Chlorogloeopsis sp. ULAP01: one gene and its partner. The protein of the gene in region 2 interacts with the protein of the main gene of each other region in a pairwise test. Links are inferred from orthologs where the notes say so. Each region holds a gene or a part of one and is shown on either strand. Other genes may lie near its edges. The genes, in order: ribD and accC.

Region 1 (6,400 bases), on a different replicon or contig from region 2:
TTTGAAGCAAGTGCAAATCAAGCGGCAATTACTTTTCAAGGAATTCGAGCAGAACTTGAAACAGCACTGAAACTACAGGCAGAAATACAACAGCAAATGCTTGAAGATACTAAGACTGGGATTATTAAAATTCTGAATCAAGCAAATGCAGATTTTGAACATCAAACTCACATTCTAAAAACTATTGGCAATCAAGCTTCTGGACTGATGAACGAGGCTAGCGAACATCTTCTTAATACCTTAGAAAACATCGACACAACACTAATTAACACCCGTCAAACAGTTGAGCAGGATTTGACAAAATTCCGAGAAGAATATCAAGCCAATCTTCAAAATTTCTTTGAACAACAAAATCACTTACTGGAGGGTACATTAGGCAAACAACGAAATGGGTTAGCTGAAGTAGTGACAAACCTCGATAACGTTTTTCAACAAGAATATCACAGACGTAACCAGTTAGCTCAAGAAATAGACCAAAGCATGACTACAATTAGTCAGACTACTGAAAGAGTTAGTGAACTCGCCACTGCTGTCGGACTAAATTCCAGCCAGAGGCTATTACAACTGCAAGAACTTGCTCGTAATATCGGTGAGCAAGTGCAGGGTGTAAGACAAGAATACAGTAAGCTAACAACAACTTTCCAAGAATCTTTAACAGCTTGGACAAATCACTTTGAAAACTCCCAAAACAACTTTTTCAAAGAAGCTGATACTGCTATGGCTAAGGTTTGCGGCAATTTACTACAGACAGCAGAAGTTTTGGTGGCAGCTAGAAATAACGGTGACATCAGTAATGGAAAAAAGTATCATGAATGATTTCATCAGAGACAAAATTGAATCAGAAATTACCGATGATGATGATGCAAACACTTATCTGTCTATTGGCGATTTGATGTCTGGTTTATTGATGTTTTTTGTACTACTTTTTATTACTGTAATCCTCCAAAGAGACGAACCAAAACGGGTAGTCATAGGCAATGTTGTCGGACAGATTAAAAGCAACAATATTGACGTCAAAGTCAATCCAGAAAGCGGAGATGTGAGCATTAGAGAAGCAATTCTTTTTTCTAAAGGTAGTGCCGAACTCAAACCAGAGGGCAAGGAATTTCTACGCCGTTTTATTCCTATTTATAGCAGTGTAATTTTCTCCAAACCTGAATTTGAAAAGGAAATTAGCCGCGTAGTTATAGAAGGACATACTAGTTCAGAAGGAGATTATAAAACCAATCTAGAACTAAGCTTACAACGTTCAGCATCAGTTACTAGATATATCTTTTATGAAATAAGTTTTCCTACCAAAACCCGTTTAAGTCAAAAAATTTTAGCAGCCGGGCGTGGCGAAATAGAAGCAGAACAGCGCTTTGATAACCCTAGCGATCGCAAAGTACTTTTCCGCTTTCAGTTTCGTAGCAATGATTTAACTGGAAAAACTCATTCAAATCTGTCTTTATAAGAGAAAAAGTGATGAACTTTCAGTTTCATACTCCTTTTTTGTCTAATTCTAATCAGTATCATCCTGATAATCTGATTACTCTTACTAGCAATCTACCAGATCCAACAATATCTGTACGAACTGTTGATGAAGTTCTAAAAGCAATTGAACAAGGTAAAGTGATGTAAACGAGTTGGAATGGGTTTGCTGTATCCATGCCAAAGCATAGTGGGATGATGAACACCCTCACTGCTGCTGGGAAACATCACAAATTGCTATCGGATATGAGCTTAAAGGAGATGTGGATTTACTAGAAGATGATGGTAGCGAACTTACAGAAGTCTGCATATTCGGTTTTAGTGAGTGGCTGGTAGTGGAATTTTTTCGCGGAATAGGCAGTGAGATGCGCTTGTTTCCTAATAATGACAGAAATCAGCAGATTCTTTTTGGTGAATCTAAGCTAACTGTCAAGCAAATTCGTTGTCTCGATGGTGATAAGCACGATCATATGTATCTTTGGCAGCCTAATTGCCGCAATTGGCTTGAGAAAAAGGGTATTTACCCAAATCTAGGTACAGAATCATCCAGAAACCCAACTCAAGATAAATTACTTGAACGCAAAAGGAAACTTCAGCAGTGGCAAACTGAAATCGCAAAGTTGGAACAAGAAGCAAAAGCTTACTGTAACAAAATTGGTTTCTTCATCTCATGTCAGAATTAAACTTTATTTATACAGAATGTTCAATTCGGTGATTCCAAGTTATGAAGGCAATTTCCCAGTTACTAGAAGTTAGGCGATCGCCTCTAGGAATTTACAACTACAAAAAAAACCGCAATAATTCAATATATAACTAGCTATAAATTAAGTAGCTTTCATGAACTGCTTACAGTAATAACGAATGAAAAAACTTTCTTCCCTACCTGCGCTCTTGCGCGGAACGACTTCTGCCCTCTGCCTTTTGCCATCTGCCTTCTAATTAGATTAATTTCTGTTACAGAAGCGCTGCAATATCACTATTCTTAATCTTCATCAAGTTATAAGTCCGTTTATTAAGTTTTTAATAACACTTATGTCAGGTTGTACGTTAATGCCGGAACTTTGAAATTAAATTGTGTATCCTGAAAACAACTGATGATGATTATATGGAGGTCTGATGACTCCCACGATTATGCGTCAACTTTGGTCTATTGTTGAAACGACTCAAACAAAGACGCTGTTGCAATTGGATGATGCTAGCTTAGTACAGTGGTTAGTTAAACAAACTACAAAACAAGCTTCACTGGATTGCCAAGAAACCGATTTTCTCTGTATTTACATTCAATCTCGGTTATCCCTCATCCGTGATCTTGCTCATGAACGCCAGTACTCATGACAACAAAACATATAGGCGATCAATTCTTAGTCAATAGTTTACAGTCCAAGCACAAAACTATTGACTATTAACCATAGATTATTGTCTTAAAGGTAAATAACCTTCTATTAAACAATCTGCACCCACCACACGCACCTGTACACCTTCCAAAGACAAAGCCTCAGTCATAGTGGTAAAACCCAACTCTCCTACAGGCGTAGGAGCATTACTGCCACCAATAATTTTTGGAGCAATGAATGCTAAAACTTTTTGCACTGCTCCTTGAGCGATCGCACTAGCTGCTAAGGTACCACCACACTCCCACAGCACACTACAAAAACCTCGCTCATACAAATAAGCCATTGCTCTATCTGGTGTGAGTGGCGAAAATTCTACTACCTCTACTCCTTGTTTAAGCAATAGTTCCCGAAAAGCAGGATTCGCTCCTACTTCTGTCAACACTAAAGTCGGAGCCTCTTTTGTTTGCCATAGGTTAGCTTGTTCTGGCAATTTCAAGCTACGGCTCATCACCACTCGTAGTGGATTATGTGCTTCCTGCTGATGGCTTGTTAAACGCGGATTATCAAGTCTAACTGTATTTCCACCGACAATTACAGCATCGCAAGCAGCCCGCAATTGATGCACAACTCCACGGGCTTGCTGATTAGTTACCCAAGCACTATGACCATTAGTAGTAGCAATTTTGCCATCTAAGGTCATAGCATATTTCAAAATTCCCAACGGTCGTTTATAGAGAATACGATGGATAAAACCTTCATTCAGCTTGCGACAGTCTGCTTCTTCGACTCCGACTAATACTTCTATTCCAGCTGCACGTAAGCGGGTAATACCTCCACCAGCTACCAGTGGATTGGGATCAACCATACCCACTACTACTTTTGCTACCCCAGCAGCAATCAAAGCTTCCGAACATGGAGGAGTACGCCCATAATGATTGCAAGGTTCGAGATTTACATAGACAGTTGCCCCACAAGCATTTGTACCTGCTGCTTTGAGAGCAAAAACTTCTGCATGCGGCTCACCCGCACGAGGATGAAATCCTTCCCCAACAATTTCTCCATCTTTGACAACAACTGCCCCTACCAATGGATTTGGGGAAGTACGCCCTAAAGCACGACGAGCAAGTTCTAAACATCGCTGCATCATCGCTCGATCAAAGTCGCTTCCCACCTTCTGTTGTTGTTGCGAATCCGATTTCGCTGTCGAACTCACTAAAAGTGAATTGGATAGGGATATATCTGCTTGAGCAACCACTGGAGAATTATCCATAATTTTTAGCGATACAGGGATTAAGGATTAGGAAATAGTTGGTTGTGAATTGCTAATTGTTAATGGCTCATAGTTATTAGCTATCAGCTACTAACCATTAACATCTAGCTCCCAGTTTTTTAAATCTAGCCTTAATCCATCTTGCCAAAGGTTGCCAAAATTCCAGAAAAAATTAGTACTGATTCTATTCTGTACTCTCCATCATCGTAAGCTAAAATTTATAGTATAAAAATACACTCATTAATCAAACTCTTAACAACTAGTTTAAGATTGTTGCTGTGCTAATTTCAGCCGTTGCCACCAACGATTGAGGGGAAAATAAACCACAGGAGCCCAGAGACTACTGACAATAGCAGAAGCAAGAGCAACCTTTTGATAGTAAGTCCAAATATGTACTGAATTGCGATCGCCCATCAATACCAATTGGCAGGCAAAGATAGTTTCTGCCAGTACTGCCATTCCAAAGACAATTAAAGCAATCGAAATAAAGTCTTCTTGAATAAAACGCTGCTTTTGTAGCAAAGCTGTGAGAAAACCCACCATTCCAAGACTTAAGACATGAGTAGGATCGGGTGATGTCATTGCATCTTGAAGTAATCCCAAAACTATACCTGCTAATGCTCCTTGAATAATTGTACGCTTAACACTCCAAGCCACTACCCAAATTAATAGCCAGTTCGGCCCTATTCCCAATAATTCCATACCAATAAAGCGGGTGGGTAGCATCAGCAAGCACAAGAGTGCAGATCCAAAAATCACAATCCAATTTACCAGCTGTCGGAGGTTGGGATGCCAACGAGATAGGGGTTTAATGGAAATTATTGATTTTTGCGATCGCCTAGCACTTCCTTTGGAGAATCGCAATTTTGGCTTTTTCTGCCTGCTACCTCGAAATGCAGGAATTTTCATTAAATTTCTATGTATAAATTACAAAACATATAGACAAAAATCTTCTTCTGCCTTCTTACCTGAAAATAGGGAACAGGTGACAGGTTACAAAGAAGAGAAATTTCATACTTTGTTGTGAACTATAGTTCATAGGAATGTGACTTGAAAGCAGTTTAACTGGTGGTGCTGCCACCGTTGTGAATGGAACAAAAGAGTCAAATCCTATTTCTTCCTTCTGCCCTCTAACTTCTAATTAAATTTTCGTGACTGTTGATTCGCTGATGAAGAACCCTCCAGATGTTCGCTTTCCGGCTTCGGGTATACACTTACCCAATCTAAAGAACGTATCGACGGAAACAGTTCCACTTTTGCTACAGATGCCGGAAGTTTCTTAACATCTAAAGACTTTATTCGTCCTACTGGCAATCCAGATGGAAACTTTTGACTATAAGTAGATGTCACAATTACATCTCCGGGTTTAGCATTTGGAACTTTCTCATAAAACTCTAGTACTGCATCTGCCGACAAATCACCCCGCAAAACTCCCTTAGCTCCGGTGCGGCTAACATTTACACCAACTTTACTCTTGAGATCGCTGATTAATAGTATGCGGCTAGTATGGGGAGTCACAGTCTCTACCAAACCTACCAACCCACCTTCAGCCTTCACAATGAAGCCTTCTTGAATTCCGGCTTGACTACCACGATTGAGGATTACTTGTTGCCACCAGTTGTCGGCACTACGCCCTACCACCCTTGCTGGAACAGGGCGCGATGAAAGAGGTTCTTTCTCGATATATTTCAATAATTCTTTAAGCTTTTTATTTTGATTTTCTAACTCTACTATCCGGGTTTCTAGTTCCACAACTCTGGCATTCTTAATCCGTTCTTCTGGTGGTTGTCCAGGCTGCAAAATTTGAAACTGACGGCTAAAACCTTGATAAATTTCCAGTAACAATCCTCCTTGGGTGTGTCGAACTAACCAAGCACCACCGAGCAATAAAGCGATTAGTCCAACTTGTAACCCTTTATGTTCCCACCATCGACCACGTAATGTAAACATATATACCCTTATATTTTTATTTTAGTTAAAAATATTGGATTCTATAAAGAATCCAATATTTGAAAGTACTTATGATGACTACATATTGCGGGAACGAGCACTGAAAACTCGTTCTAGCTGCTTGAAATTTTCTAACACACGACCTGTACCTAAAACCACACAACATAGTGGATCAGCTGCAACGTGTGTTACAATTCCTGTTTCATGACTAATTAACGTATCTACTCCTTTAAGCAATGCACCGCCACCAGCGAGCATGATACCTCGGTCAATAATATCTGCTGCCAATTCTGGTGGTGTACGTTCCAAAGTTCGCTTTACCGCATCAATAATTACTGATAGCGGTTCTGCCATACTTTCGCGAATTTCTGGCCCT
Region 2 (6,275 bases):
AGTCACCATATCAAACATATAGACATCTTGGCTGCCTCGTCGGTCAGAAGTAAAAACAATAAATCTTCCAGAAACTTGCGGCGTTAATTCTGAAGCAGTACTGTTAAGACTTCTTCCTCCAGGATCAAAAGGATAGCTCAAAAGACGGGGATAGCCACCACAGCCATTTAATAAAGTTGTTAGTGTAAGTATAGGTAGAAAAATATAGCATTTGGTCATTAGTCATTAGTAATTGGTCATTTGTTAGTGGTGAGGCAGCACTGCAAAGAGAAGTCGGTAGACGCTTCTGCGGCTTTCCGCAGGCTAGGGCGGCTTCAAGGTAGAGTACCCGGAGGGTTAGTGGTTAGGTTAGTTGTTTATTACTCCCCTTGTCTCTGTGTCTCCACCTCCCCGTGTCCTCTTGCTACTGCGGAGGTGGAGTTATAGTTGCACCATTAGGAATGTCTAACTCAATATTTGGGCCTCGATCTAGTACTTCAGTATCCCACTGACCGCGACTAGCGGATTCAAAGACTACATAGCGCCCATTGGGACTGATATTAGGATTTCTAATCCAACCGCGATATGTAGGAGTAAGGATTTGTGATTGCTGTATGGCGCGATCGTAAAGCGCCACCACTGGTCTACCTTGATCGCTAGTAATATAAGTTATGTAACGTCCGTTGTAGCTAAGGCTTGGGCTTTCAGCGATTGTCTCCGGACGATTTAAACGTGGTGTACGCACAAAAGACTGCTGCTGCAAATCGTACAGCAGTATCTGGTGAGCGCCATTTCGATTAGATACAAATGCCAAAAGCCGCCCGTTTCCACTCAAAGTCGGTTGTGCTTCAGTGTAGCGACTATTAACAGAAGTGGGGCCAATAGGAATATTATCGGAGCTACAAGAGATTAGTAAACCTGTCAATCCAAAAATGAGACTCCAATTAAGTGGTCTTTGGAGCCAAAATCTAGGTGTAATTTTTTTCACCTCACCTGTTTTCTGTTACCTTTTTGTAACTTCCTCCCTAGTTTATTTAAACATCATCAAAATTTACCGAATTATCTGGTTCTTCTTCTGAATTTTTTACTGGTTTATATTCTACATAGTCAGTAGATATAACATCGTCGTCAGTCCGCTCTGGTTGCGGTTCTGAGCTGCTCGATGGGCGACGTCTTCTCGGTGGTCTGGACGTATTATCTACAATATCCTCAGCGCGACTTTCTGGACGGAAAGAGCCGTTATTACTACGCCGAGGAGTTCTTCTTTCTTCGCTAGTTGGGGTATCCCAATCATCAACTTTTCTGCTGGAAGCACCCCAATCATCTTCAATTTTTTCAGGAGTGCGCTTTGTCGGACGCGTAGTACCACGTCTGCGCTGTCTATCTGTCAATTCTGGTCTTTCACTTACATTCCGGCGCTCTGGGCGACGGGGAGATTCTTCTTCATAAAATTCTTCGCGAGAAGAACGATTTTCTCTACTACCTGGAATGCGGGGACGAGGTTGCTCCTCCTCATACTCGTCATCGTAAGGTAGTGGGTCATAATCATAGTCCACCTGAGCCTTATAGGGGGATCTTTTTTCATAGTTATAACGAGGGCTAACCTCCCGCTCATCATCCACAATTGGGGTATTGCGCTTGGCTTGCTGAGTCGCGATTCCACGCAGGCGAATACTTTCGACAGCAAAAAAGACTGTTGAGCCAACTAGAAGCAACTGACCAAATTGGAGAATTGGGTCTAAACGCCAGCCCTGGAAAATAAGAATAAAGCCGCAGAGCAAGCCTACAGCTGCAAAAAAGATATCCTGATCTCGTGATAGTTCTGGACGTACAGTACGGAGAAAATAAAGTGCTGCTCCAGCCACAGCTAAGAATATTCCCAGGATACTGGCTGAGTTTGCTCCAAAATTTACTTGAGCCAGAACACTGGCTGAGTTCAGCCAAAAAGTTATCATTGTTCTTTTCCCAATATCAAATCTATGTTATCCAGTCAGAATTTAAATCTCTACTCTAACAAGACATAAATATATTGTAGAGACGCGAAACTCATAGTAGCGCCGTGCAGACGTTATATCCGCCCGTGCGACTGCGATCGCGTCTCTACATTATTACCCAAAGCTAAAAAGCCATTATCTGCTGATTTGGTCTGATTAACCTTGAGAAAGATAAATTGCAAAATGTCAGCAATTATGCAATTAACTGATTTGCAAGTAGTTTTGAGAGTCAATTTGACTCTCATGAGATGATTAAGAACGCTGGATTTTATCTCTTTGGCTAATCAAAATCAACCCAACAGTAGCAGGGATAACGACAATTAAAGTACCCCAAAGCAAGCTCCAAAGAAAATTTGCTAAAGAAGGCGTCATAGTTCTCAACCTTTTTTTACAGTCTTCATACTAATTTTAATGGTCTATCACACTGTTAGAGTACAACCATACATCTGTTGTATTTGTAGTTGACTCATTTGGTGTGTTAGCGTCAAATCGCAATTATGCTATTTGCATTGAATTGATTTTACTACGGGAAATTGATTCTCCCATGAACTTGCGATTTCTAAATTTTGGTCACTAAGCTTGCTTACTGCCTTCACAAATTAGATAATTGACAGTCAGTACACTCAAATTCTTTCACCCTAAGGGTTGGAACATTTAGTTAAAATAATATTGGAATAGCTTTACAAAGCTTAAATATTTCGGCTCTCCCCAGGTTTTTATTTTTCATAAAGAGTGAGAAGCAATAGACAATGATCGGTGTTAACCTTACTGCTTGGATTCTCGGTCTCGGCTTGGGACTGATGACACTTTTGTTTATTTTCCGCATAGTTCTAACTTGGTATCCCCAAGCCGATCTAAATCGTTTTCCTTTGAATTTAGTGGCTTGGCCTACGGAACCTTTTTTGGTACCAATGCGGAAGTTGATCCCACCTTTAGGGGGAGTAGACATTACACCGATTATTTGGGTTGGTATCTTCAGTTTAATTAGGGAAATTCTCCTTGGTCAGCAAGGACTGTTGACTATGATGTCTAGGGTAAATTAGGGATGAGTTAGTGGTTAGTACAGACGCGATTAATCGCGTCTGTACTTTAGTGCTTAGGGTTATTATCCCCATCTCCCCAGTCCCCTAGACCCTCACCCTAGCTTTGAAGTTCTTGCACGAAATTAGTATAGATATTACCCTGTAGAAATTGTGGGTTTTCCATAATTTTTTGATGGAATCCGATGGTGGTGGGTAGTCCTGTAATTGCACATTCGCGCAGTGCTCGTTTCATGCGCGTAATGGCTGTAGAACGGTCTGGCCCCCAAACTATTAACTTACCAATGAGAGAATCATAATATGGAGGAATCTGATAATCAGTATAAACATGGGAGTCAATTCTCACTCCAGGGCCTCCAGGCGGTAGATAACCACTTATCCTTCCAGGAGAAGGGCGAAAGTCATGATCGGGATCTTCGGCATTGATTCGGCATTCGATCGCATGTCCTCTTAAAACCACTTTATCCTGAGTCAGCTTTAGTCTTTCTCCTTGAGCAACACGGATTTGTTCAACAACCAAGTCTACTCCAGTAATCATTTCGGTTACTGGATGCTCAACTTGAATCCGCGTATTCATTTCCATAAAGTAAAAATTTCCAGATTTATCTAGGAGAAACTCAATTGTTCCGGCTCCCGTATAGTTGATGAACTGAGCTGCTTTTACTGCTGCTTGTCCCATCTTTTCTCGTAAGTCTAAGTCTAGGGCGGGGCTGGGTGCTTCTTCTAGCAGCTTTTGGTTGCGGCGCTGAATTGAGCAATCTCGTTCACCCAGGTGGATAACATTGCCATAGTTATCCGCCAAAACTTGAAATTCTATGTGACGGGGACGTTCGATAAATTTTTCTAGATATACTCCAGAGTTACCAAATGCTGCTCCTGCTTCGCCAGCAGCTGCTTGAAAACATTTCACAAATTCGTTTTCCGATCGCACTAAGCGCATACCCCGACCACCGCCACCAGCTGTAGCCTTAATCATGACAGGGTAACCAATTTTTTTGGCGATCGCTAATCCTTCTTTTTCTGACTCCAGCAACCCTTCACTTCCCGGTACTGTTGGTACTCCTGCCTTTTGCATCGTTTCTTTGGCTGTTGATTTATCACCCATCAACCGGATTGCTTCCGGAGAAGGGCCGATAAAAGCAATGTGATGATCGGCACAAATTTCTGCAAATCGAGCATTTTCTGCTAAAAAACCATAGCCGGGATGAATAGCACTGGCATTACGAGTTAAGGCGGCAGCAATAATATTGGGAATATTCAAATAACTTTTACTACTGGCAGGATCGCCAATGCAAACCGCTTCATCAGCAAGTTGGACGTGGAGCGCATTACGGTCAACGGTTGAGTGTACCGCGACAGTCGCAATTCCCATTTCTTCACAAGCCCGGAGAATGCGAAGCGCGATTTCTCCCCGATTAGCAATTAATATCTTGTCAAACTTCATCTTCTAGCTTCGATATCAGTTTAGTAAATTGACATTTTCTCCCGGCAATTTAGAAACAACGCTCTCGCCTGATTTCACATTATGACAGGAGATGACCAAGTCCAAACCATTGACTTCACTGCTTTTACGGGTTTCACTAGCTTACCAATGCTTAGTGCTGGTATTTCCCGCTCCAGACGATTAAGGCGCACTGTGCATCCACAGTGTACCTAACTTCTGTGTTGCATCTATGTAGTTCTGGCTGTACCCCTTTTTAAGAACACTTCGATTTAATATCACTTCGATACAATTTTGTTGTCAGTTAGACATAAATTATGTGAGAGTTTTGTGCATATGGATGGTTGATTTTGTAAAAGGGACTAGGGACTGGGTACTCGTGACTGGGAATTGGGTGGAAAGCGGAAAAATTATGGAAGGGGCTTTAAACCCCTCCCAAATTTTGCAACCTCCCCCAGTACCCAGTACCCAGTACCCAGTACCGGGAGCGGCGTTCCTCCCCCACCTTTAGGTGGGCGAGCGGTGGGGGACTCCTCGCCGTTACCTGTTGAAATATCTAAGTATTACTCCACTATAGATATTTTTTTGTGCTATATTTGATATTCAGCAAAACCTTGCGGATGTGGCGGAATTGGTATACGCGCACGTTTGAGGGGCGTGTGGCTTTGCCTTGCGAGTTCGAGTCTCGCCATCCGCATTTAAAATTTCCAGTCAAGAGTCGAAATTTTCCTTATTTGCCTATATAGCCTTATTTCATTATTGGGTGTGTGGGTTTTTTGTGCTTTGATAGAAATAAGTGAAGATTTGTAAAGGAAATTGACTGCTACTTTTGCACAAACAAACAACTTAACGTTGCCTACGGGTTGGCACCGCCTAACTCCCATCTGGCAAGGAGGGGAGGAAGTTATTCAACAAGGTTTGCCACACGCTCAATTAGCTCCGGCTTGGCAATTGCTACTTTTAGGCGATGGTTCCCCAACGAGACACTTACAATTGCTCACGAGTGAGCCAACAGAAGTGGATGTTATTGATATGTCATTGATTGGCATGGATTTGGATGGTGCTCCTGAGTTGATTAAAGCCGTGCCAGGGCCAAGACTACGGCGACAAGTCTGGCTGCGTACTGCCTCTGGTCAAAGATTGGCTTATGCTACCTCATGGTGGGAGGCTTCCCATGTAGATGAGTATTTACAAAATCGTTCATTGCCTATTTGGGCTAGTCTAGCTCGTCTACGTACAGAGCTATATCGAGATATCCAAGGTCTTTATTATGGTTATTCGGATGGATTGGAGTCTGGTTTCGATGAAAAAGGCCCATTTTGGGGACGCCATTATTTGTTTTGGCATCATGGACAGCCCTTGACTTTAATTTATGAAGTCTTTTCGCCTTATTTAACAAAATATTTGGGATCGACACAGTCAGCTTGAATAGTTGACTTCTAATTCCAGTCAAATTAAATCAAAATTTGAGCACAAAGGTAACTACGGTTGAGCGATCGCTATTCTAAAGATTCGCTGAGATTACTGTTGACTATCTGTGTTTACTTCTTGTTGCATTTATTAACACAAGTTTGAAGTAAAAATTGTTATTAAATAATCAAACCTATATAGCTGTTGGAGCCAGGTTAAACATATGAGTTGTTACGATTACTCATTGCGGCATAATTTAAGTAGCCGTCATGAAATGCGTACACTAAAAGGGTACCAGGTATTAGGGATTGGGTACTGGGGTACAGGGTACTGGTAATTGGGTATCGGGGATTAGGTATTGCTCCTGGTGCTCCTAGTCCCTAGTCCCTATTGATTTCTTCTGCCATCTGA

The links.
Region 1: the proteins of accC (region 2) and ribD interact in binary tests that used the Escherichia coli proteins (3 or more experiments, as listed by UniProt). The link is inferred for Chlorogloeopsis sp. ULAP01 from one-to-one orthologs.

What each region holds. Positions count from the first base shown.
Region 1 is NZ_JAUDRH010000003.1:489,707-496,106, reverse strand. What follows is about bases 1,980-4,945. They hold ribD (bifunctional diaminohydroxyphosphoribosylaminopyrimidine deaminase/5-amino-6-(5-phosphoribosylamino)uracil reductase RibD), read right to left. Parts: upstream 4,075-4,945; coding sequence 2,884-4,074; downstream 1,980-2,883. Other genes in these bases: mreD (rod shape-determining protein MreD), read right to left, coding at 4,339-4,945; QUB80_RS08415 (hypothetical protein), read left to right, coding at 2,587-2,805; QUB80_RS08420 (hypothetical protein), read left to right, coding at 1,980-2,153. Also shown: QUB80_RS08435 (hypothetical protein), read left to right, coding at 1-816; QUB80_RS08430 (OmpA/MotB family protein), read left to right, coding at 809-1,453; QUB80_RS08425 (hypothetical protein), read left to right, coding at 1,465-1,620; more of QUB80_RS08420, read left to right, coding at 1,734-1,979; more of mreD, read right to left, coding at 4,946-4,983; rod shape-determining protein MreC, read right to left, coding at 5,212-6,024; QUB80_RS08395 (rod shape-determining protein), read right to left, coding at 6,103-6,400. UniProt on the Escherichia coli protein: Converts 2,5-diamino-6-(ribosylamino)-4(3h)-pyrimidinone 5'-phosphate into 5-amino-6-(ribosylamino)-2,4(1h,3h)-pyrimidinedione 5'-phosphate.
Region 2 is NZ_JAUDRH010000004.1:386,690-392,964, forward strand. Bases 2,286-5,126 are described here. They hold accC (acetyl-CoA carboxylase biotin carboxylase subunit), read right to left. Parts: upstream 4,458-5,126; coding sequence 3,114-4,457; downstream 2,286-3,113. Other genes in these bases: psbX (photosystem II reaction center X protein), read right to left, coding at 2,286-2,345; QUB80_RS10280 (YggT family protein), read left to right, coding at 2,723-3,016; QUB80_RS10290 (hypothetical protein), read left to right, coding at 4,834-4,965. In the rest of the region: QUB80_RS10255 (TolB family protein), read right to left, coding at 1-219; QUB80_RS10260 (TolB family protein), read right to left, coding at 404-967; QUB80_RS10265 (Ycf66 family protein), read right to left, coding at 1,014-1,934; QUB80_RS10270 (hypothetical protein), read right to left, coding at 2,048-2,218; more of psbX, read right to left, coding at 2,226-2,285; QUB80_RS10300 (chorismate lyase), read left to right, coding at 5,271-5,882. UniProt on the Escherichia coli protein: This protein is a component of the acetyl coenzyme A carboxylase complex; first, biotin carboxylase catalyzes the carboxylation of the carrier protein and then the transcarboxylase transfers the carboxyl group to form malonyl-CoA.